DNA from 2 places in the Pallidibacillus thermolactis genome. Region 2 is predicted to be linked to the other one. Evidence: predicted binding sites of a transcription regulator. Region 2 holds the regulator's gene; the other holds the start of a gene.
What was found. The regulator LexA, encoded in region 2, represses DNA repair genes until DNA is damaged. The targets are predictions, from matches to a motif close to CGAACATATGTTCG.
Positions count from the first base shown of each region.

Region 1: a site for LexA is predicted at 5,128-5,141, ahead of addB (helicase-exonuclease AddAB subunit AddB). Genes of this name have one in related genera too.

Region 1 covers NZ_JAOUSE010000034.1:11,635-22,343, reverse strand. Annotated here, with positions in the region: gene addA (helicase-exonuclease AddAB subunit AddA) at 1-1,597, opposite strand, end outside; gene addB (helicase-exonuclease AddAB subunit AddB) at 1,594-5,064, opposite strand; gene OEV82_RS10940 (MFS transporter) at 5,398-6,534, shown strand; gene OEV82_RS10935 (TVP38/TMEM64 family protein) at 6,577-7,209, opposite strand; gene OEV82_RS10930 (hypothetical protein) at 7,544-7,912, shown strand; gene OEV82_RS10925 (competence protein ComK) at 7,879-8,493, opposite strand; gene OEV82_RS10920 (IDEAL domain-containing protein) at 8,719-8,952, shown strand; gene OEV82_RS10915 (M48 family metallopeptidase) at 9,087-10,343, opposite strand; gene OEV82_RS10910 (AzlD domain-containing protein) at 10,417-10,709, opposite strand, start outside.
Region 2 covers NZ_JAOUSE010000060.1:6,132-16,840, reverse strand. Annotated here, with positions in the region: gene spoVK (stage V sporulation protein K) at 1-900, shown strand, start outside; gene hflX (GTPase HflX) at 1,001-2,278, shown strand; gene OEV82_RS14095 (methionine gamma-lyase family protein) at 2,268-3,539, shown strand; gene glnA (type I glutamate--ammonia ligase) at 3,975-5,309, shown strand; FMN riboswitch at 5,429-5,581, shown strand; gene ribE (riboflavin synthase) at 5,817-6,464, shown strand; partial or broken gene ribB (3,4-dihydroxy-2-butanone-4-phosphate synthase) at 6,505-7,092, shown strand; gene ribH (6,7-dimethyl-8-ribityllumazine synthase) at 7,187-7,657, shown strand; gene lexA (transcriptional repressor LexA) at 8,003-8,623, opposite strand; gene OEV82_RS14065 (hypothetical protein) at 8,800-8,979, shown strand; gene OEV82_RS14060 (YneB family resolvase-like protein) at 9,015-9,674, shown strand; gene OEV82_RS14055 (DUF896 domain-containing protein) at 9,765-9,998, shown strand; gene sirA (sporulation inhibitor of replication protein SirA) at 10,243-10,677, shown strand.

The sequences.
Region 1 (10,709 bases), on a different contig from region 2:
TTATGGCAAATTCGATTGGATATGTTTGATCTTGCGGATAATCCGCACCTAGTTTTAATTCTGCTGCTTCATCATATTCAATTTCACCAACCGTTTTTCCCATAATTTGTTTAAAAATGAAGTTCGTTCCGTCAAGTACTTCTTTCCGACTACGGAAATTCTTTGATAAGTCGATTCGTAAACCGGTATTTTTCCCGTCTAATGAAAAACGTAAATATTTATCTAAGAAAAGATTTGGTTCGGCAAGGCGGAACCGGTAAATCGACTGCTTTACATCACCGACCATAAATAAATTTCCTTCCGCTTCAGAAGGCTTTTTCACTAATTGTAGAATGGATTCTTGAACCATATTCGTGTCTTGGTATTCGTCGATAAATACTTCTTTAAATTGTTTTTGATAACTTAATGCTGCCTCTGTCGGTAGAAGTTCCCCCTTTTCATTAGGAGTCGCTAATATTTGTAAAGCATAATGTTCTAAATCAGAGAAGTCAACAAGCCCCTTTTCCTTCTTTAATTGGGAAAATTTTTGAGAAAAACGACGGACAAGCTCCACTAAAGTTGAAATAGGTTCTTTCATTTTTTGTAAATCTTGAATATAAGTTGCTGGCTTCCTCGAAAACAGTTCATCTTTTAACTTACTAATGATTTTTTTACCTTGTTCCCGTAATGTTTTTGATTTTTCTATGAGTTCTGTGTCATATTCATCACCGCGACATGGTTTTAACCTTGAAAAGGAGACGTTTTGAAAAGTATCATATAATACTTGGAACGAGTCATCTTTTGCTCGTAATAATTCATCTACAAGTTCAATATCATTTTCAAAATTCTCTGCCCGCTTATCTGGTCCACCAGGCATCTTTGTTAATTCTAATGCTTCTTCAAAAAGACGTTTAGCCTCGTGTAACTGAAGTTGTAAATCATACAAAAGCGGTTCTATAAACGGTAGGTTCTCCACGTTTTGACTGTCTTTAATGTCGTACATATCAATTAAGCTGTCCAACCAGCGATCTGGATTGGGATTGGCCCGCGAAAATTCAAATAGTTGTAAAATTAATTTTTGTAACTCATCATCGGTACGGTCATTCGTAAACATATCAACGACTTTGAAAAACGGCTCATTACTCTTTTTACCGTATTCTTCTTCAAGAAGACTTTCAATCGCTTCATCTTTAAGCAACATGCCTTCTGTCTCTTCCATTAGTCGAAAACCAGGGTCTATATCGATTAAATAATAATATTTCCTTACAACATCTAAACAAAAGGAATGTAGTGTGGAAATAGATGCATGATTCAACAAGCTTAGCTGACGGCGCAAATGATTGGAATACGGATTTTTCTTAATCTCTTTTTCTAGCGCTACACCGATTCGATGACGCATCTCAGCTGCCGATGCATTTGTAAAAGTCGCCACTAGCAGTTCATCTACATTGACAGGATTTGTTTCACTCGTAATTTTTTCTATAATTCTTTCAACAAGGACAGCTGTTTTCCCTGAACCTGCTGCCGCGGCCACTAATATATCTTTTCCACTCGCGTGAATGGCTTTCCATTGGTCATCCGTCCAAGTAACATCTTTCGGTTTTGTTGGAATGTTCATGATCTAACAGCTCCCTTCACCCGCTCTAACGCCTCACCCGGTTTTAATTTTGGAAGAATACGATAATCATTTTCTTTTAAGCTTGTATCAAATTGACAGATAGATTTAAACGGACAAAACGCACAAGCTGTTTTATCGCCAAGCTTATACGGCGCAATATCAACATCACCTTCGACTATTCGATTTCCGGTTTCGACAAATTTTTGTTCAACAAATGTACGTAAGTCAGTAAATTCCTCTTTCGTTGCCACCTTCGATCGTGCAGTTAACGTCCCATCTCTTTTTAAACCCGCCGATATAATTTTTGACTCGCCAGAATCCAACGTTTCATCCATCAACCGGACAACACCTGGGTCTGAAAGGATAAGTCCTTTCATCTTAAATTCTTTGAAAATCAATTCTTCTATTTCATCTAAAGTAAGCAATTTTTTACTTTTTATAATCGGATTATGAATATGAAAGTATAAGACACCTGCCGGGTCTGCTTTTGTTCCAACTAATTTGTCTGAATAACGAATTAAAATATCAAGGTATGTAAGCATTTGTAATGCTAAACCATAATAAACTTCCCCAATATCTAAGTCGCGTCGGCTGGATTTATAATCTACAACACGTAAGAAAACCCCATTCTCGTTTTCAGCCTTATCTACCCTGTCGATACGGCCGACCAGTTGCATTTTCATCCCATTTTTTAATTCAAACTGGATTGGAGGAAGATCTCCTTTCGGTCCAAAGGTCATTTCCAGCTTATAAGGGACAAATTGACTCGATTTTGCATGTTTTTCAATCACTTCCGTTGCACGTAAGATGACTTTTTCTAACTTCCGCTTAATATATTGATAGCGATTGGTGCTCAACAAAATCTCATTTTGCAGTTTAGGTGATAAAAACTCGACCGCTTCCATTACTAAATGGCGAATTTGCTTCTTAGTTAATTCACCCCATACAAGATTTTCTTCATTCACTTTATCGCCAATAAATTTTAATGCTCCATGGAACATCTCACCAATATCCGGTGCCTCAAGTCGGTAAACTGGTCGTTCTTGTAAATGAAGACCATAGGATAAAAAGTGAGCATAAGCACAACTATTAAATTTTTCCATACGGGAAATACTACCTTGAAGTGTCTCACCGTATAAGTCTTTCACCGTATCATCAGAAAGTTTTTCAGCCTTATTTTCAAAAAACAAACTTGATAACACGTTTTTCACTTGATAGTGTTGCGTACTTTCAATAAGCAGATTATAACTGTCCCACCAAATTTTTTCTATCGGATATTTTCGTTTGTAACCCTGTAGTTGATAAGTAACATGGGTTAATGCTTGATCCCAATTTAGTAAGTATTCGAGTTGATCCTGAACTTTTAATTCCATCGGATCATTCCCTAACGACAAATGGAAGCTTTTCGGAAACATTTCTTTCAATCGCTTAATATATGGGGAAGGCATTAATGCATTTCCTTCTTCATTGGCGATCGGGTAAGAAATAAATAACATTTCAGACGGTGTCGTAAAGGCTTTATAGGCTATAAATTCTTCATCTAATAGTCGATCTTTACTTGTTGGAGCGATGACAAAACCAGAAGATATTAAGTTTTCCCGCTCCTTATCCGTTAAAATCCCTTGATCTTTAAACTTCATTGGCAACACATCATCGTTTAAGCCAATGACAAAAGCAACCTTTACATCTCCTAATCGGGATAGTTCTAAATCCGCCACAATTACTTGGTCAATGGCTGGCGGTACGATCGAAAATTCTAATGATTCGAGACCGGCTTCTATAATTTCTGCAAACTCTTTCAAAGTAACTTTTTCATTTCCCAAGATCTCCACATACTGATCAAGTAAATTCAACACTTCATTCCATGCTTGTTCATGCTCACGCGCACTCATAAGATTTCCAGATTTTTCAGCTTGTAATTGTAGTTTTTCTAATTTTGCTGGTACTTCTAATTCCTCTAATAATTGAAAAAGTGCAATACACATTTCTCGGCCATTAGTTGCCCGTTTCAACCTTCTTGCTAAACGCAAGATTGGCGCAGAAATCATTAAGCGTGACTCATTTAATTCTTGTTCCAAATTCCTCTCTTCATCGGTTTGCGGAAAATCAAAGTCCAGTCCCCGAAATCTCCGATATTGCCACCTGTCTTTTTTCGTCCATTTTTCTCCTTGTACACCATAGGCTAAACAATAATTTTCTAGCCTGTCCATTCTTTCCCGTAATTCCTGAATATTACCGTCTAACGGAAATAATAAATCCGTTTTAACCGCACGGAAAATTGGATCATAACGCCAATAGTTTGTAATAATTTCAAGACTCGAACGAATGAGCTCAATCACTGGATGGTTCAGCATTGAACGCTTTTGATCAATATGATATGGAATCTCAAAATCTGAAAAAATCGTATCAAATAAATCTTGATAATTTTCCCCATTTCTAACGAGAATTGCAATATCTTTATAACGATAACCATGGTCACGAACGAGTGATTTTATTTTTCGACCAATTCCTTCAATTTCTGCCCGTAAGTTCGCTGCTTCCGCAAAGTATATATTCGTTTCTCCTTCATATGGAATTGCTGGTACTTGTTCAAAGTTTTTTTCTAAATAAGCCAGTGAAGGATGATTGAAACGTTGTTGTTCTTCAAAAACAGTATTGTCTTCAATTAAAATTCCATTCACTCTAGCAATCTCAACAATCGTTGCATAAGTTTCTGCTGTCATGCGGAATAGACTAAAATCATCAGGCAGTATACTTTCATAAGGTCTGTCACAGTTTAATGCAATCGTTACGTTTGCACATGTTTTTAATAGTTGTTCAATGACCATATACTCCTGTGGTGTAAAACTATGGAAGCCATCAATATATATTTCTGCATTTTTTAAAGCTTCGGAATGCGGGATCTTTTCAGCTAGCAATCTTAAATAATCTTCCGAAGCTAAATATTTGCTTTGAATAGCTTGTTCAACCTTTTCATAAATCAAGCCTAAATCATGGATTTTCGCACGTAATGTCGGGTCACCTTCAATTTGATTTTTATGGGCAAACAGTTCCTCTTCCGTAATGCAATATCGTTTAAATTCACTGACCATAGCTTCAACATGCTCAACAAAACCAAATTTATCGGCTGTTTGTTTAAACACTTCTAATTGGTCTTTATTTTCATAAATAATTTTGCGGATAAGCATTTGAATTCCTGTTGAGTTTATATGGAGACGTCCAATACCACCCACTTCTTGCAAGATTCTCCAAGCAAGACGTGGAAAGCTATACACTTGAAGACGTATCATCCCTTTTACTGCCGGGTCGGATACAATTTTATATTCAGAAAGGAACGTCATTTGATCTGGAACGATATAAATCATCATAGGACCCGTTGGATCCTTTGTTAATTCTCTCTTCATTTCCTCAATTAAAAAAGTCGTTTTACCACTACCAGATCGTCCTAAAACAAATCGGAGTGCCATTTTTTTCCTCCTCTCAAAAAAAAACGAAAGTCCATACGTTTATTATATTTATTTTAACATAGGCGAATGTAGATTCGGTAAAAGAAAGGTTGGAAATTAATGTCGTTTTGTTACTCCTGCTGTTTATAGGAATAGTTCACCCATATTGAGATCTGTTCATAGTTACAGGAATCTCCATTTATAAAGGGGGAATGACAGACATTTCAGCCTCACCCCTTTCCAAATTTTAAAAACTGAAATCCTACCTTAACGGACGCAAATTTCCATAAAACAAAATTTTCTTTATATGTCACCGTTTCAACTTTTGAATAGCCTAATAAAGAGGTGATGAACATGACTAATAAAAATCAACTTGCAGGGATTTTGTTAGTTGTAATTGGAATTATGGTTACCTGTAACATTTATTCATTAATTCCGCTCTATCCAGCAATTTCTACAGAGTTTAATATTCTAAAGCAGGATGTAGCTTTAGGTAGCACTTTATTTACGTTGTTTTACGCCTGTGGACTACTCGTTTTTGGTCCACTTTCTGACATCTTTGGTCGCAAACAAATGATTACATTCGGCTTGGCCATTTCTGCTGTCACTACGTATTTCGTCTCTCTTGCATTTAATCCTATTTCCCTATATTTTTTTCGTTCACTTCAAGGGTTTACTCTAGCCAGCTTTGCACCAGTAGCTTTTAGTTACACCTTTGACATTTATACAGACAAATCAAGGACACTTTGGATTGCACTTATTAATGCAGGTTTTTTGGCTGCAGGAATCATCGGACAACTTTTCAGCGCTTGGATCGTCCTCACTTGGAACTGGTCCACTACTTATATACTTTTCAGCACAATATACTTTGTCTTATTTTTAAGCGCACTTATTATATTGCCTAAAACAAAACAATCACTTCAACACGAAACATTAAAAAAGCGCTTGCATGGATTAATAAAAGCATTGATAAACCCGGTACTATTCCCTTTGTATTTCATTGTTATTACCGTGCTCTTTTCTTTTGTTGCCTTTTATGAAGCTTTTAGTTATCAATCTGCCGAAGCAGATAACCAGTTATTCTGGATCCGTACCATTGGCATTTCAGGTGTTGTATTATCAATCTTCACCGGAAAACTGATTGCTCGCTTTACAGCTATAATGACATTGAAACTTGGGATTACGCTCATTTGGTGGTCAATATTTTTTCTTCTATTTTTAGACTCCGTTTATAGCATCGGATTCCTCTCTATCATTTTTGTCGGGGGAGTTTCTCTTTTAATTCCTACCATCATTCATTTTATTGGAGAAAAAAGTGGTCACTTAAGAGGAAAAGCAATTGCGCTATATTCGTTTATTTTATTAATTGGCGCAAGTTTAGGGTCAGCCATTGCATCAATATTTTCGTATAAAGTTGTGTTAACCGTTATTTTAGTTTGTTACATCATAAATTATGTGCTTAGTCGTTTCGTCATTCAAAAAAGAAAATAAAAAGCGCTTAATCAATTATAAAATTGAAAAAGCACTTGTTCATTATTCTCTCATCTTTTCTTTTATCTGGGTTTCCGACTCAACTTTTTTGTTAATATAAATTTCAACTCTTTTTCCAACATACCAGAGGATAAAAATTAATACCATAACAAGAAGTGTCCGTGCAGGATTATGTATGAGAGCTGGAATATCATGCCCAATATAGCTGACGACAAAAATCATGACCATTTTACCTGTTGTAACTGCTAATCCATATTGATAAATCGATATTTTTGACAAACCTGCCACAATATTAACTACCGCCGAAGGAGTAAAAGGAAAACAAAGAATTAAAAATAGTGGACCAAAACCACGTCGATCGACCCAATCAACTAATTTTTTTACACGCCTATGCTCACTTACAAAAGTCATAAATCGCTTCCGACCAAATCTACGAATAACAGAAAAAACAAGCATTGCACCGACCACTGCACCGAGCCACGAAACAAGAAAACCAACACCGAGACCGTATGCATTTGCATTAACAGTGACGAAAACGATTAACGGCAAAAACGGTAAGAAAGCTTCAATCATAGGTAAAAAGATACCAGGCAATATTCCGAAGGAACGATAGCCTTCTAGCAATTCCATTAAATTTTCTTCTGTAAAAAACGCTTGGACTTCTGTTAATTCCATATATATTCCCCTTTAAAACGAAACGTGGCGGATCAGGTTGATCAAAAACTTTTTAAACTCAATAATAATAAAAATTATATCATAAATCCTTTGTTTATTTAAAATTCCTATTCAAAACCACATAAAATCCATTATTCCATGAATTGGTCTGCTATTTGATTTTCATACAAAAAGCTAGAGCGAGTCACCTCATTTACCATTTGTGGCGATTATGCCTCTAGCTTTCAGGCTTTTACAGGAAATAGGAATAAATAAGATTTGATTTTATCAAATTCATCATATAATATAATTATAGAAAAATAAGAACATCTGTTCGTTGTTGGAGGGGTTCGCATTGACAAGAATTCCATCTGAAAGTAGAGATTTATTGGAAAAGGCAATTTATTATCCAATGTTAATTAAAGTTTTAGAACGAGATTTACAGGTTGTGAATAACAGTCCATTTAAATTAAAAAATCCATATAAAACTTTAATTGAAAAAACTCTTTCCACTGTTCATCAACAATTGTACGAAGTGAAAAGGGAGTTAAAAAGGCAAGGCATGAAAGTTCAAGAAGTGAAAAGGGATGAAACATTCACTACCTTCCTTTTCCTATACAAGGGTTACGAGGAGTATCATAGTTATTTTAATCCAAGGCTACGCAATTATGTTGAGGAATTATTGTCCTATTATTTATTCAAACGTTTTGAAGATGATCGTTGAGATAAAATCGGTTGCTTTGAAAAAACGTCATACTGGGATCTTTGCTCCAGTGCCTCCACTTCACTATAGCGTGTTTCCGTGAACAATGTTGTATTCCAACTAAGGTTCGATCTTTGTTCCATTTTTGTTCGTAACAACGCTGTTCTTAGCATTTGATTCTCGAAAGAGCGATATGAAATAGGAACTTCAATAACTTGTTTATTACTAAAAACAACTTCCGTATGTTTTTTATCAATTCTCTGATAAAGCAATACATGTTCATGTGAAATCCAATAACAATGTTGTTGATTTGGAGATGCAGTTGGAAATATATAAATGGACTGAACCGGTTCAATAACAATAGGTGATTTATGAGTAACACCAATTAAATTCTTCGTTCCTTCCTTTCTACCCTCATAACTGGAAGCGTAATATTCACAACTCTTCTTTATCACTTCTATCGGTCGAAAAGGAACGATAAATTCATCATTCGTTTTCATGATTTTAGAATATATTTTACTTCCATATTTGATTGGAACAACTGCCATGACGAAAGCATCAAATTCATACTCATCAAACAACTTTTTGTTTTTTTCCGACAAATCTCTCCCTCCATATCCGAATATTCTACAAATTATGACTTTTGAACTAATTATAACAAATAATCGGATTATTGTCACTTGAATTCCATGATCATTCTTTTTTTAAAAACAATTTTTTCAGAACATTGAGATAATTTAGTTGAGTTTTTCAGTGATTGTTAATATAATATTAATACATCTTTTCAGGTCGCAGGTGTCAGGTAAAAAAGGAAGGAGGAACAGCATTTGAAAAAAGATAATTCCTATGCAGAGTTAACAAAGGCATATGCGAGGGCTAATAAACGAGAAAAATTTGTTCAATCCATTTATATTGATCTTTTAATTCAAGAAGCGTTATTAAAAGAAAAACGGAATCAAATTAAAAGGGACATTGATCAGGCAATCGACCAACATGATAAAAAGTCTTTTATGAAACTATCACAAAAGCTCATTGAAATTGAACAGCAATTAAATGCATAACCTTTGGGGTTCCATTGATAACTGCTGCTTAGCAGTTTTTTTCTGAGTTCATGTCATAAAAAAAGCCCATCATTGGACGGGCAAAAATAATCTCTACTGTGAAATCCTTTTATTCCTCAATTGAAACACGCAATTTAATCACCATATCTTTCTGCCATTTGAATTCTTTCCAACATTGTAGGATGACCATAACGAAACCATTTCACTAAAGTAGGTGGATTTACTTGACTTAATCCCGTTTTTGTCAATTTTTGAAACGTTGAAACGGCTGCATCATTATTTTTAGTCAATTCCATTGCATAGAGATCTGCACGCATTTCCATTTGTCTTGAAACCACATTTGAAATCGGGCTTGTCGCAAAAGTAAGTACAGAAACGATTAATAAGATGAGTGGCAATGACGCAAGATTGTTCATTGATGAGATATGCAACAATTTACCAAATTTTTTTATAACCTTTTTAGCTAACTTGGCTACAACGAACAATAAAAGAAATAATAAACTTAAATAACCTGTTATTCCAAAATAAATATGTTTTTCCACATAATGGGCCATCTCATGGGCCATGATAAATAATATTTCATCCTCATTTAATTTTTCCAATGTTGTATCATACAAAACAATTCGTGAATTAGAACCGACACCTGTCACATACGCATTTAAAGCATTCGTTTTTTCCGACATATTTACTTCATATACATGTTCAGACGGAATTCCTGCCGTTTCCGCAAGAGATAAAATCTTTTCTTCTAACGACTTATTTTTTATCTCATAAAAGTCATTGAATAACGGGTCAATAACAACCGGCTGAATGAACATTAAAAATACGACAAATGGAATTGCTAAAAACCACGTATACAACCACCAACGATTTTCACTTTTTCTTATCAACCAATATAGAACCGATACAACGATAAATAATAGAAACCAATCCAACCAAAAGTTAATAAGAAGATCACGCATCCAGTCATGAAAACTTTGGGTTGAAATCCCGTAATTTTTTGACAAAGTATAACGAAAGAATTTAAGTGGGTAAAAAAAGATGAAAGTTAAAAACGATAAACAGAAAGTAAAAATCGCATTATGTATGAGAGTGAACGGAGTTGTACGATTTGCCCATTTTTCAAACAAATTTCCTATGCCGAACAACAAAATGAGTAAATAAAAAAACCATTCAAACGGGACTTCAATGAAAAATAAGAAATTACGAACAGTGGAATATTGTTCCGATAACACAATTTCATGAGCAGTTAAGAACCTTTCTGGATCAACACTGGTCCCCTTTAACTCAGCAGGGATTGTATCTGTGTGGAAAATAAACAAATAAAAATAAATACAGGCGATAAAAATTCCATATGTCACCAGGAAAGAAACAATAATCTTTTTTCTCAATTTCCCCTCCCCTTTTGAGTGAAAAGTTTAAACAAGCTATTCTTAATTTATGCTAGCTTAGTCGGAAATATTTTCAAAAATAGATGGATACACCTGTAAGCACTAGTATTGCCCCAATCACAACAAAGATCACATTTACTCCTGTATAGGCAATAAAAAAAGCAACAACCGCACCTAAAAGCCCGTACCAAAAATCATTTTGAATAAAAAATACACCCGGAAAAATTAATGCCCCTAAAATGGCATAAGGAACATTTTTTAATACACCTTGTATAAATGACGGTAATTTTAATTTTTCTAAAAAGACAAGGGGAATCATACGTGGAAGATAAGTGACAATTCCCATTCCTACGATCATCCAGACAA
Region 2 (10,709 bases):
CTGAATCCAAAAATTCCGAAAAGCGAAATTTATCCGGAACCGATAGAATGGAAACCCAAAGAACAGACTGAAGAACATGAAATTTTAAAGGAAATTGAAGAAGAACTTGGTTCACTTGTCGGACTTGATGAAGTGAAAAAGATCATTAAGGAAATATATGCTTGGATTATTGTTAATAAAAAAAGGGAAGAATTAGGTCTGAAATCAGGTAAACAAGTTCTACACATGATGTTTAAAGGAAATCCCGGAACAGGAAAAACGACAGTAGCTCGATTAATAGGTAAATTATTTCATAAAGTAAATGTGTTATCAAAGGGGCATTTAATTGAATGTGAAAGAGCCGATTTAGTAGGGGAATATATTGGTCATACAGCACAGAAAACAAGGGATGTAATAAAGAAAGCAATGGGAGGCATTCTATTTATTGATGAAGCATACTCCCTCGGTCGTGGTGGTGAAAAAGATTTTGGTAAAGAAGCGATCGACACCCTTGTCAAACATATGGAAGATAAGCAGAATGATTTTGTATTAATCCTTGCCGGTTATTCGCGGGAAATGGATCATTTCTTGTCACTGAATCCAGGATTGGAATCACGCTTTCCAATAATAATAGAATTTCCTGATTATTCAGTCGAGCAATTAATGGAAATAGCAAGAAGAATGGTAAAGAACAGAGAGTATATATTAAGTTCTGATGCAGAACGGAAGTTAAAGGAACATTTAGTACAGATAAAAACAACGGTTTATCGAAGCCGTTTCTCCAATGGACGTTATATTCGGAATATTATTGAAAAGTCGATACGACAACAGGCAATGCGCTTGTTAATCAATAACCAGTACGATAAAACAGATTTAATGACAATTCGCAGTAATGATTTAATCTTTACGAACGACCGATAGCAAATAGGGAATAATTGGTATATAATAGTACCGTATGGAGACAATGCTCAATAGATGAGCATTTTTTTCATTAATAACCTCCAAAAACAGGGTGATTTTTATGTCTAATTCAAAAGAAAATGTCATCTTAATTGGTTGTCGACTACCAAGTATGGATGAACAACGATTTCAATATTCTATGGAGGAACTAGCATCATTAACACATACAGCAAATGGTATTGTTAAATTACAAATTACACAGAAGAGAGATAGGCCAGACCCTTCAACATATATCGGTCGAGGAAAAGTTGAGGAGTTAAAACCAGTAATTGATGAATTAGAAATTGATGTGGTGATTTTTAATAGTGAATTAACACCGAGTCAAATGCGGAATTTAAATCGTGAGTTAAAGGTACGAATCATTGACCGAACGCAATTAATTCTTGATATATTTGCTCAACGTGCAAAATCTAGGGAAGGTAAACTGCAAGTCGAATTAGCCCAATTAGAATATTTATTACCAAGACTTGCAGGACATGGAACAGAACTATCCAAGCTCGGTGGCGGAATTGGAACGAGAGGTCCTGGGGAAACACAACTCGAAACAGATCGGAGACATATAAGAGCACGCATTCAAGATATAAAAAATCAACTGTCTGTCATTGTAGAACACCGTATCCGCTATCGTAAGAGAAGAAAACGAAATAAATCGTTTCATATCGCATTAATCGGATATACGAACGCAGGAAAATCAACATTATTCAACCGCTTAACAGATGCAGAATCATATGAAGAGGATAAACTTTTTGCCACCCTAGATCCATTAACAAGACAAATGATTTTGCCTAGTGGTTATAAAGTTTTACTGAGTGATACGGTTGGTTTTATTGAAGATTTACCGACGACATTAGTTGCTGCTTTCCGTTCTACGCTAGAAGAAGTAAGGGAAGCGGACTTACTATTACATGTCGTTGATAGTTCAAATCCTGATTATTTCCAACACGAGAAAACGGTTAAAAAAATTTTGACTGAATTACAAGCCGATAATATCCCAATATTAACATTGTATAACAAAATTGAGCTGAAACATCATGACTTTGTTCCAATTGCAGAAACTGATGTTTTACAAATTAGTGCTTTTAAAGAGACGGATCGTTATAAAGTGAAACGTTTTATAGAAGATATGCTGTTAAAAGAAATGGATGAATATAACGTGGAATTACCGCCTACTGAAGGTAAAACTTTATCTCGATTAAAAGAAGAAACGATTTTACGAGAGTTAAAGTTTAACGACAAACAAGAAACGTATATTTGTAAAGGATATATATTAACAGACCACCCATTGCATGGAGAAATAAAAAAATATAAAAATGGAGATGGAAAACGCAGTGAGGAATGAATTAAAGAACGGAAACGTATTAAATTCAATTATTAAAGAAGTTGAAATGCAGATTCGTCCAATTCATGAAAAAATTGATGAAATTGTGGAAACGAATCAATACAAAGTATTAAAAAGCTTCCAAAAAAATGGTGTAAGTGATTCCCATTTTAACCCTTCAACAGGTTATGGATATGACGATCTCGGACGGGATACTTTAGAAAAAGTATATGCTGATTATTTTGGAACAGAAGCAGGGCTTGTTCGACCACAAATTATCTCAGGAACTCATGCCATTTCCACTTGTTTATTTGGTATCCTTCGTCCTGGTGATGAGTTGCTTTATATAACTGGCAGTCCATATGATACGCTAGAGGAAGTAGTTGGTATTCGTGGTACCGGAATCGGTAGTTTAAAAGAATATAACATAAGTTATGATGCAGTTCCACTAACAAAAGATGGTCGTCCCGATTATGCTAAAATAGCTAAGGCAATTAAACCGGATACCAAGATGGTAGGTATCCAAAGATCAAAAGGTTATGCAAATCGACCTTCATTTACCATTGATGAAATTAAAGAGATGGTTCAATTTGTAAAAGAAATTAAGCAGGATATTATCGTTTTTGTCGATAATTGTTACGGTGAATTCGTTGAATTGCGAGAGCCAACCCACGTCGGTGTAGATTTAATGGCTGGTTCGTTAATTAAAAACCCTGGAGCTGGCTTAGTGAAAACAGGAGGTTATATAGTAGGAAGACAAGATCTTGTAGACCGATGTGCTTTTCGATTAACTGCCCCTGGCATTGGTAAAGAAGCAGGAGCATCATTATATAGCCTACTTGAGATGTACCAAGGATTTTTCTTAGCACCCCATGTTGTGGGTCAAGCCTTAAAAGGTGCTGTATTTACTTCGGCGATGCTAGAGCGACTTGGTCTAAATACCGACCCGGCATGGAATGCCAATAGAACGGATTTAATTCAATCAGTGCAATTCGATGATAAAGAACGAATGATCGCATTTTGTCAAGCTATTCAATATGCTTCTCCGATTAATTCGCAATTCACTCCATACCCAAGCTATATGCCTGGTTATGAAGATGATGTCATCATGGCTGCGGGTACGTTTATTCAAGGTTCTAGTATTGAATTATCTGCAGATGGGCCAATCCGACCACCTTATGTTGCTTATATACAAGGCGGTTTAACTTATGAACATGTAAAAATCGCCATTTGTACTGCTTTAGATCATTTGATCGATAAGGGTTTATTATATATCCAATAGTAAGGTAAAATTTGGGCTGAATGAACACAGCCCAAATTTTTTATTAAATGAAATCGTGATGGAATTATGATAAAAGAAACGAAGTTGTGTATAAAATTAAAAAAACTGGTACCAATAAAAGGGACAATTGTTTTATTTACATAACAATTTGTGATTCGGTTATCATTTCATCCAAATCTTAATTTTCTAGATCCATTAATAAAAATGGAAAGAAGTAAGTGTGTGTTTAAACGTAAAAAATTAAAAAAAGGGACAATCGCCATTTTATAAAAAAATTTTTCTGAATATCATATCTAGCATTGACAACTAAAATATTCTTGAAATATAATTACACCATAATTTTTTGGATGGATCTTTATTGTGTGAACATTCCAAAGAAAAAAATTGTGTGAGATTTATTTTTACCCAATCTATTTAAAAGATGGAGGCAAGTGAATGGGGAAATATACCAAAGAAGATATTTTACGTTTAGCAAAAGAGCAAGAAGTATCGTTTATTCGTCTACAATTTACGGATATTCTAGGAACAATTAAAAATGTCGAGATTCCATTGAGTCAATTACCAAAAGCACTAGATAATAAGATGATGTTTGATGGTTCTTCTATCGAAGGATTTGTACGTATAGAAGAAAGTGATATGTATTTATATCCTGATTTGGATACGTGGGTGATCTTTCCTTGGACTGCAGGGCGTGGAAAGGTGGCACGCTTAATTTGTGATATATATACAGCAGATGGTAAGCCTTTTGCAGGTGATCCAAGAAGTAATTTAAAACGAGTGTTATCCGAAATGGAAGAAATGGGTTTCACCCACTTTAATTTAGGTCCAGAGCCTGAATTCTTCTTATTTAAATTAGATGAATACGGCGAACCGACATTAGAGTTGAATGACCATGGTGGATATTTTGATCTAGCGCCGACGGATTTAGGTGAAAACTGTCGTAAAGAAATTGTAGTTGAATTAGAAGAAATGGGATTCGAAGTAGAAGCATCACACCATGAAGTAGCTCCTGGTCAACATGAAATCGACTTTAAGTATGCCGATGCAGTCACTGCCTGTGATAACATTCAAACATTTAAATTAGTTGTAAAAACAATAGCAAGAAAGCATGGTTTACATGCTACATTTATGCCAAAACCAATTTACGGAATAAGCGGTTCAGGAATGCATTGTAATTTATCTCTATTTAAGGGAAATGAAAATGTGTTTTTTGACCCAAATGGCAAATTACAGCTTAGTGAAGTAGCATATCAATTTATGGCAGGGATTTTAAAACATGCACCAGGATATACAGCTATTACCAATCCTATTGTCAATTCTTATAAACGATTAGTACCAGGGTATGAAGCTCCCGTTTATGTTGCTTGGTCAGCTAGAAATCGTAGTCCACTTGTTCGTATTCCTACATCAAGAGGACTAAGTACACGTGTTGAATTGCGTAGTGTTGACCCTGCAGCAAACCCATACTTAGCAATGGCTGTATTACTTAGAGCAGGGTTAGATGGTATTAAAAATAAATTAACACCACCAGCTCCAGTCGATCGAAATATATATGAGATGACGAAAGAAGAACGGGAAGCAGAAGGAATTAGCGATCTCCCTGGAACACTTCATTTCGCAATAGAAGAACTGCGGAAAGATGAAGTTATTAAAGATGCTTTAGGTCCACATATTTTTACTAACTTTGTGGAAGCTAAGGAAATCGAATGGAACATGTTCCGCTCTCATGTCACAAATTGGGAAAGAGACCATTATATGAAACTTTATTAAAAATAGATTGAACGTAATTCATCTATACTTTTTTAGTGAATTAAAGGAATAACGAAATATCTGATATTTTAGTTGTATTAATCTAAAGCATGTGTTAGTATTAAAATAAATTAAATAAAGGAATCCTTCGGGGCAGGGTGAAATTCCCGACCGGCGGTGATGAGGGTGCTTGCACTCTCTCAGTCCGTGACCCATTTTCATTCTATATGGAAATGGCTGATTTGGTGAAATTCCAAAACCGACAGTTAAAGTCTGGATGGGAGAAGGATGTCATAGTATCGTTTAAATTTATCTATTTAAACGTTTATTTGTCATACCATTAAAGCCCCATACTTCATGTATGGGGTTTTATTCATCTATAAACTTTACTTCAATGTTAGAGTATCCATTTCTTTTATTATCAAACAATTCATATTATTTTCACCTCTAAACCCTCCCCGTTTCTTGGATTCCTTATTATTCAATTGAAAAATTTTTTATTTTGAAGATGAAAGAGGCGATGTGTATTTGTTCACAGGTATAGTTGAAGAAATTGGAACAGTATCTCGAATTCGACAAAATGGACCAACTTTAATGATTACCATTAAAGCGAACAAGATCTTACATGATGTAAATTTAGGTGATAGTATTGCTGTTAACGGTGTTTGTTTAACGGTAACAAACTTTTCAAAGGACCACTTTGAAGTTGATGTCATGCCTGAAACATATAAAGATACCACATTGAAATATTTAAAAGTTGGTTCGGAAGTTAATTTGGAACGTGCCTTAGCAGCAAACGGTCGTTTTGGAGGTCATTTTGTAACGGGCCATACGGATGGTATCGGAACGATTTGGAAACGAACAAATTATGAGAATTCGATTTTAATTGAATTAGAAATACCAGAGAAATTTTCTCACCTTGTGTTAGAAAAAGGCTCGATCGCGATTGATGGAACATCTTTAACTATTTTCAAAGTGAGCCATAATACGATAACCATTTCTCTTATTCCACACACAGCTAAAGCATCTATTATCGGTTCAAAGAAAGAAGGAGAAAAGGTTAATTTAGAATTCGATATGATTGCAAAATATTTGCATACTTTTATACAAAATAAAAGAACAACAACCAATTCAAAAGGTATTACAATGGATTTTTTAAAAGAAAATGGATTTTAATCAATACGTTCTTTGTATATTTATCGAGGAGTGAAATCCAATGTTCAATTCGATAGAAGAAGCATTAGAAGATTTAAAACAAGGAAAAATAATTATTGTCGTTGACGATGAAAACCGTGAAAACGAAGGTGATTTTCTAGCTTTAGCAGATTTTGCGACCCCTGAGACGATAAATTTCATGGCAAAAGAAGGAAGAGGATTAATTTGTACGCCGATTACCGAAGAGATCGCTAATCGTTTAAATTTACATCCGATGGTAGAAAATAATACCGACACAAAACAAACGGCTTTTACAGTTTCGATCGACCATAAAGATACAACGACGGGGATTAGTGCGTTTGAACGCTATCATACGATCAAAAAAATCCTTGACCCACAAAGTAAGGCAACCGACTTTAATAGGCCAGGGCATGTGTTCCCTTTAATTGCAAAAAATGGAGGAGTTTTAAATCGTCCTGGTCATACAGAAGCTGCCATTGACTTTGCTAAATTAGTTGGGGCAAACCCGGTCGGTATTATTTGTGAAATAATGAATGATGACGGATCAATGGCACGATTGAATCATCTTATTGAAATGGCAGAACGATTTCAATGTAAATTAGTATCTATTGAACAATTACAACGATACTTATTAAAACAACTAGTTTAGTTGTTTAAAATTTATAAAAATTATTCTTTTTTCATTTATGAATGTTAAGATATTTATAGAAGGAGAGATAGAAGTGAAAAAAGTGTATGAAGGAAATTTGATTGGAACAGGACTTAAATTGGCGATCGTCGTATCGAGGTTTAATGAATTTATCAATGGACGGTTATTAACGGGAGCAGAAGATGCTTTAAAAAGGCATGGTGTGGAAGATGAAAATATAGAAATATACTGGGTACCGGGTGCATTTGAAATTCCACTAACAGCACAAAAATTAGCAGAATCTAAAAAGTTCGATGCTGTCATTACTTTGGGGACCGTTATTAGAGGTGCAACTCCACATTTTGATTATGTTAGTAATGAAGTAGCAAAAGGTGTAGCTAGTGCAAGTATGAAAACAGGTGTCCCGATTATTTTTGGCGTTTTGACAACAGATACTATTGAACAAGCGATTGAACGTGCTGGTACAAAGGCGGGTAATAAAGGATATGATGCAGCTGTAACAGCAATTGAACTTGCAAATTTATATAAAGAGATCGCAAATTAATAGAATATTTTTATATCGTAAGAATTGTTTTTTATATGAATTTAATTGTAAAGGGAGGTCGAGGATAAAACGAGTCGAAAATAAGTTAAAAAAGCCTCTGAACCGAGTATTTGAGGGCAAAACCCGAGTGTAGAACTGTCTTTGAATATGTTTAAAAATAACTTGGTGATAGTGGTTTATTAAAATATTTTAATAGAAATATATATAAGTTCAACGGTAAAAACTATCACTAACACTAATTATTAAGATGGTGCGGATATATTGCAATAAGATAAAAGTATTTAAAAATCCTTAGCTGCGTCGAGCAGTTAAGGACTTTTTAATTACAATGGTTAAATTATATTTTTAATAAATGTGGCGATAAACTCCAATGACCTTTCCTAATATTTTTACATTTTCTACAATAATAGGAGCCATTGTTGAATTTTCTGGTTGTAATCGAATATAATCCTTCTCTTTATAAAACCGTTTCACTGTAGCTTCATAATCTTCAGTCATAGCTACTACGATATCTCCATTTTCGGCATTGTTTTGTTGACGGACAACGACATAGTCCCCATCTAATATACCTGCTTCAATCATACTATCTCCCATTACTTCAAGCATGAATACTTGATCACCGCTAGGTGCTAACTTTTCAGGCAAAGGAAAGTATTCTTCAATATTTTCAACAGCAGTAATCGGTTGTCCAGCGGTTACACGACCTACGATTGGCACTTGGCGAACAGGTACTTCTGGTTCAGTAATTTCTCTTCCATCTAAAACTTCAATTGCCCGAGGTTTCGTTGGGTCTCTACGGATTAGACCTTTACTTTCCAAACGCGCTAAATGACCATGAACAGTAGAACTAGACGATAGACCGACAGCTTCACCAATTTCACGAACAGATGGCGGATAACCTTTTTCACGAACTTCTCTTTTTATAAAATCTAGTATTTCTTGTTGTCGTTTTGATAATTTGGTCATATTTTCCACCTCGCAAACATATTTTTTAATAGTATATCATGACGGACAGATGTTTGACAAACGTAAGTTCGAGAAAAATACGAACAAATTTTCGTGATAAATATTGACACAAATATATGTTCGTATTATAATTTCTTTAACAAAAAACGAACAAATATTCGGTTGGGGTGGTTATCATGATCTTACAAAGACTCTGGAAAAATTATTGTTATGTTATTCTATTAATAATCATATCTATCATTTTTAGTTTCGTTTATGTCTTTACAATGTCTGAGAGTCATATTGAACAGGAAAACCAAGATTTTGAAAACCAACATATTGACTACGCAGTTGAATGGAAAAGTTCAATGAAATAAAATAGAGATAAGATCTTGAAAAAGTAGGTGTTTATTTGCAAGCAATTATATATTGTCGTGTCAGTACGGAAAAAGATACACAAGAGTCTTCATTACAAAGGCAAGAAGAAGAATTAATTTATTTAGCAAATCAACATAATTTCCAAGTCGTTAAAATTGTCAAAGAACAAGCAAGTGGTTATGATTTAGATCGACCAGGAATATTGGAAGTTATGGAACATTTAGAAAATATGGATGACCGCATTTTATTAATTCAAGATGAAACAAGATTAGGAAGAGGGAACGCCAAAATAGCTTTATTACATGTACTAATTAAGTTGGGGGTAAAAATCTATACAATATCAGATAACGGAGAGTTACAAATTTCCGATGCAGATTCAATGGTTTTAAAAATTGTTGCCCTTGTCGAAGAATATCAAAGAAAATTACATAATATAAAAATAAAAAGAGGAATGGAACGAGCTGTTGAAAAAGGTTATCGACCTGAACTGAACTTATCAAATCGAGGAACGAATGCAGGTCGCGAACGGAAAGAAGTTCCAATTGAAGAGATTGTGCGCCTAAGAGATAAAGGGTTAACATTTCACGATATTGCTGCTACATTACGTGGGTTCGGTTATCACGTATCAAAGGCGACAGTTCACCGCAGATATCAAGAATATAAACTAGATGAGCATAAAATGGAAAAATCATGATGCTCATTTTTATTGCCTTCAAAACCGTTTTTTTATACGATTATAGGTGTTCACATGTATCTTAGAATTTGATAGAAAGAGGTATATAAAATGATTTCAAAGGAAAAAATAGCGAGAATTAATGAGTTAGCAGCTAAAAAGAAAAAAGAAGGGTTGACCATGGAAGAGGCAAAAGAACAATCCCGACTGCGAAGTGAATACTTACAAAATGTTCGAAACCAATTAAAAAATACACTTGAAAATGTGACGATTGTAGATGCCAAAGGTAATGATGTGACACCCGAAAAATTAAAACAAATAAAAATGCGTAAAAGAAATCACTAATTTAATTTTGAAATATGATGGTCAAAAACTTCTTTAAAAATGAATAGGAGTTATAATGAAGGAACCATCTAATCTAGTAAATAAGGATATTATTATGATGGTTCCTTATTTTATGAATAATGATGATTTCGACAAAGATAGAACTTATTTTCACAATAATTTGACATAAATTTCACCCTATTTCATATACAATATAAGGAATAGTATGAAATATTCCAAAAATGAAATAGGGGTTGTAGTGAAGATGAGGAGATACGATTTATATATAATTGACGATCAATTTATCAATTATTATTATGGTAGGGAAAGGATTTTCTATAATCTATTTAAAGATTACGAAAAAGCAAATGCTAGTTTAAAAAAGGTCCTATATAAACAAATTGATTACATTACGAAAACAATGCCTGTATTACGCATTCATAAGCAGTTAATTCAGCTACTAAGTAAACATAAAGATTACTATATGAAAGATGGTGTTTATTGTCTAGAAAATAAGACAAGTTCTGCCCGATTAACTTTACAAAATAAAAGATGTATTTTATATGCGACAGGTAGTATACATGCTGAAATGATAATTTTTGAAGCCTTACGTAAAGTAGACTTAAATTTTTTAGCAATTGATATTGAAAATGAACGGTTCGGTTGGATTAAGCCAATGAAAGAGAAGCATTATATATAATCATAAATCGTTGTCTCCTGCTGTTCACGACG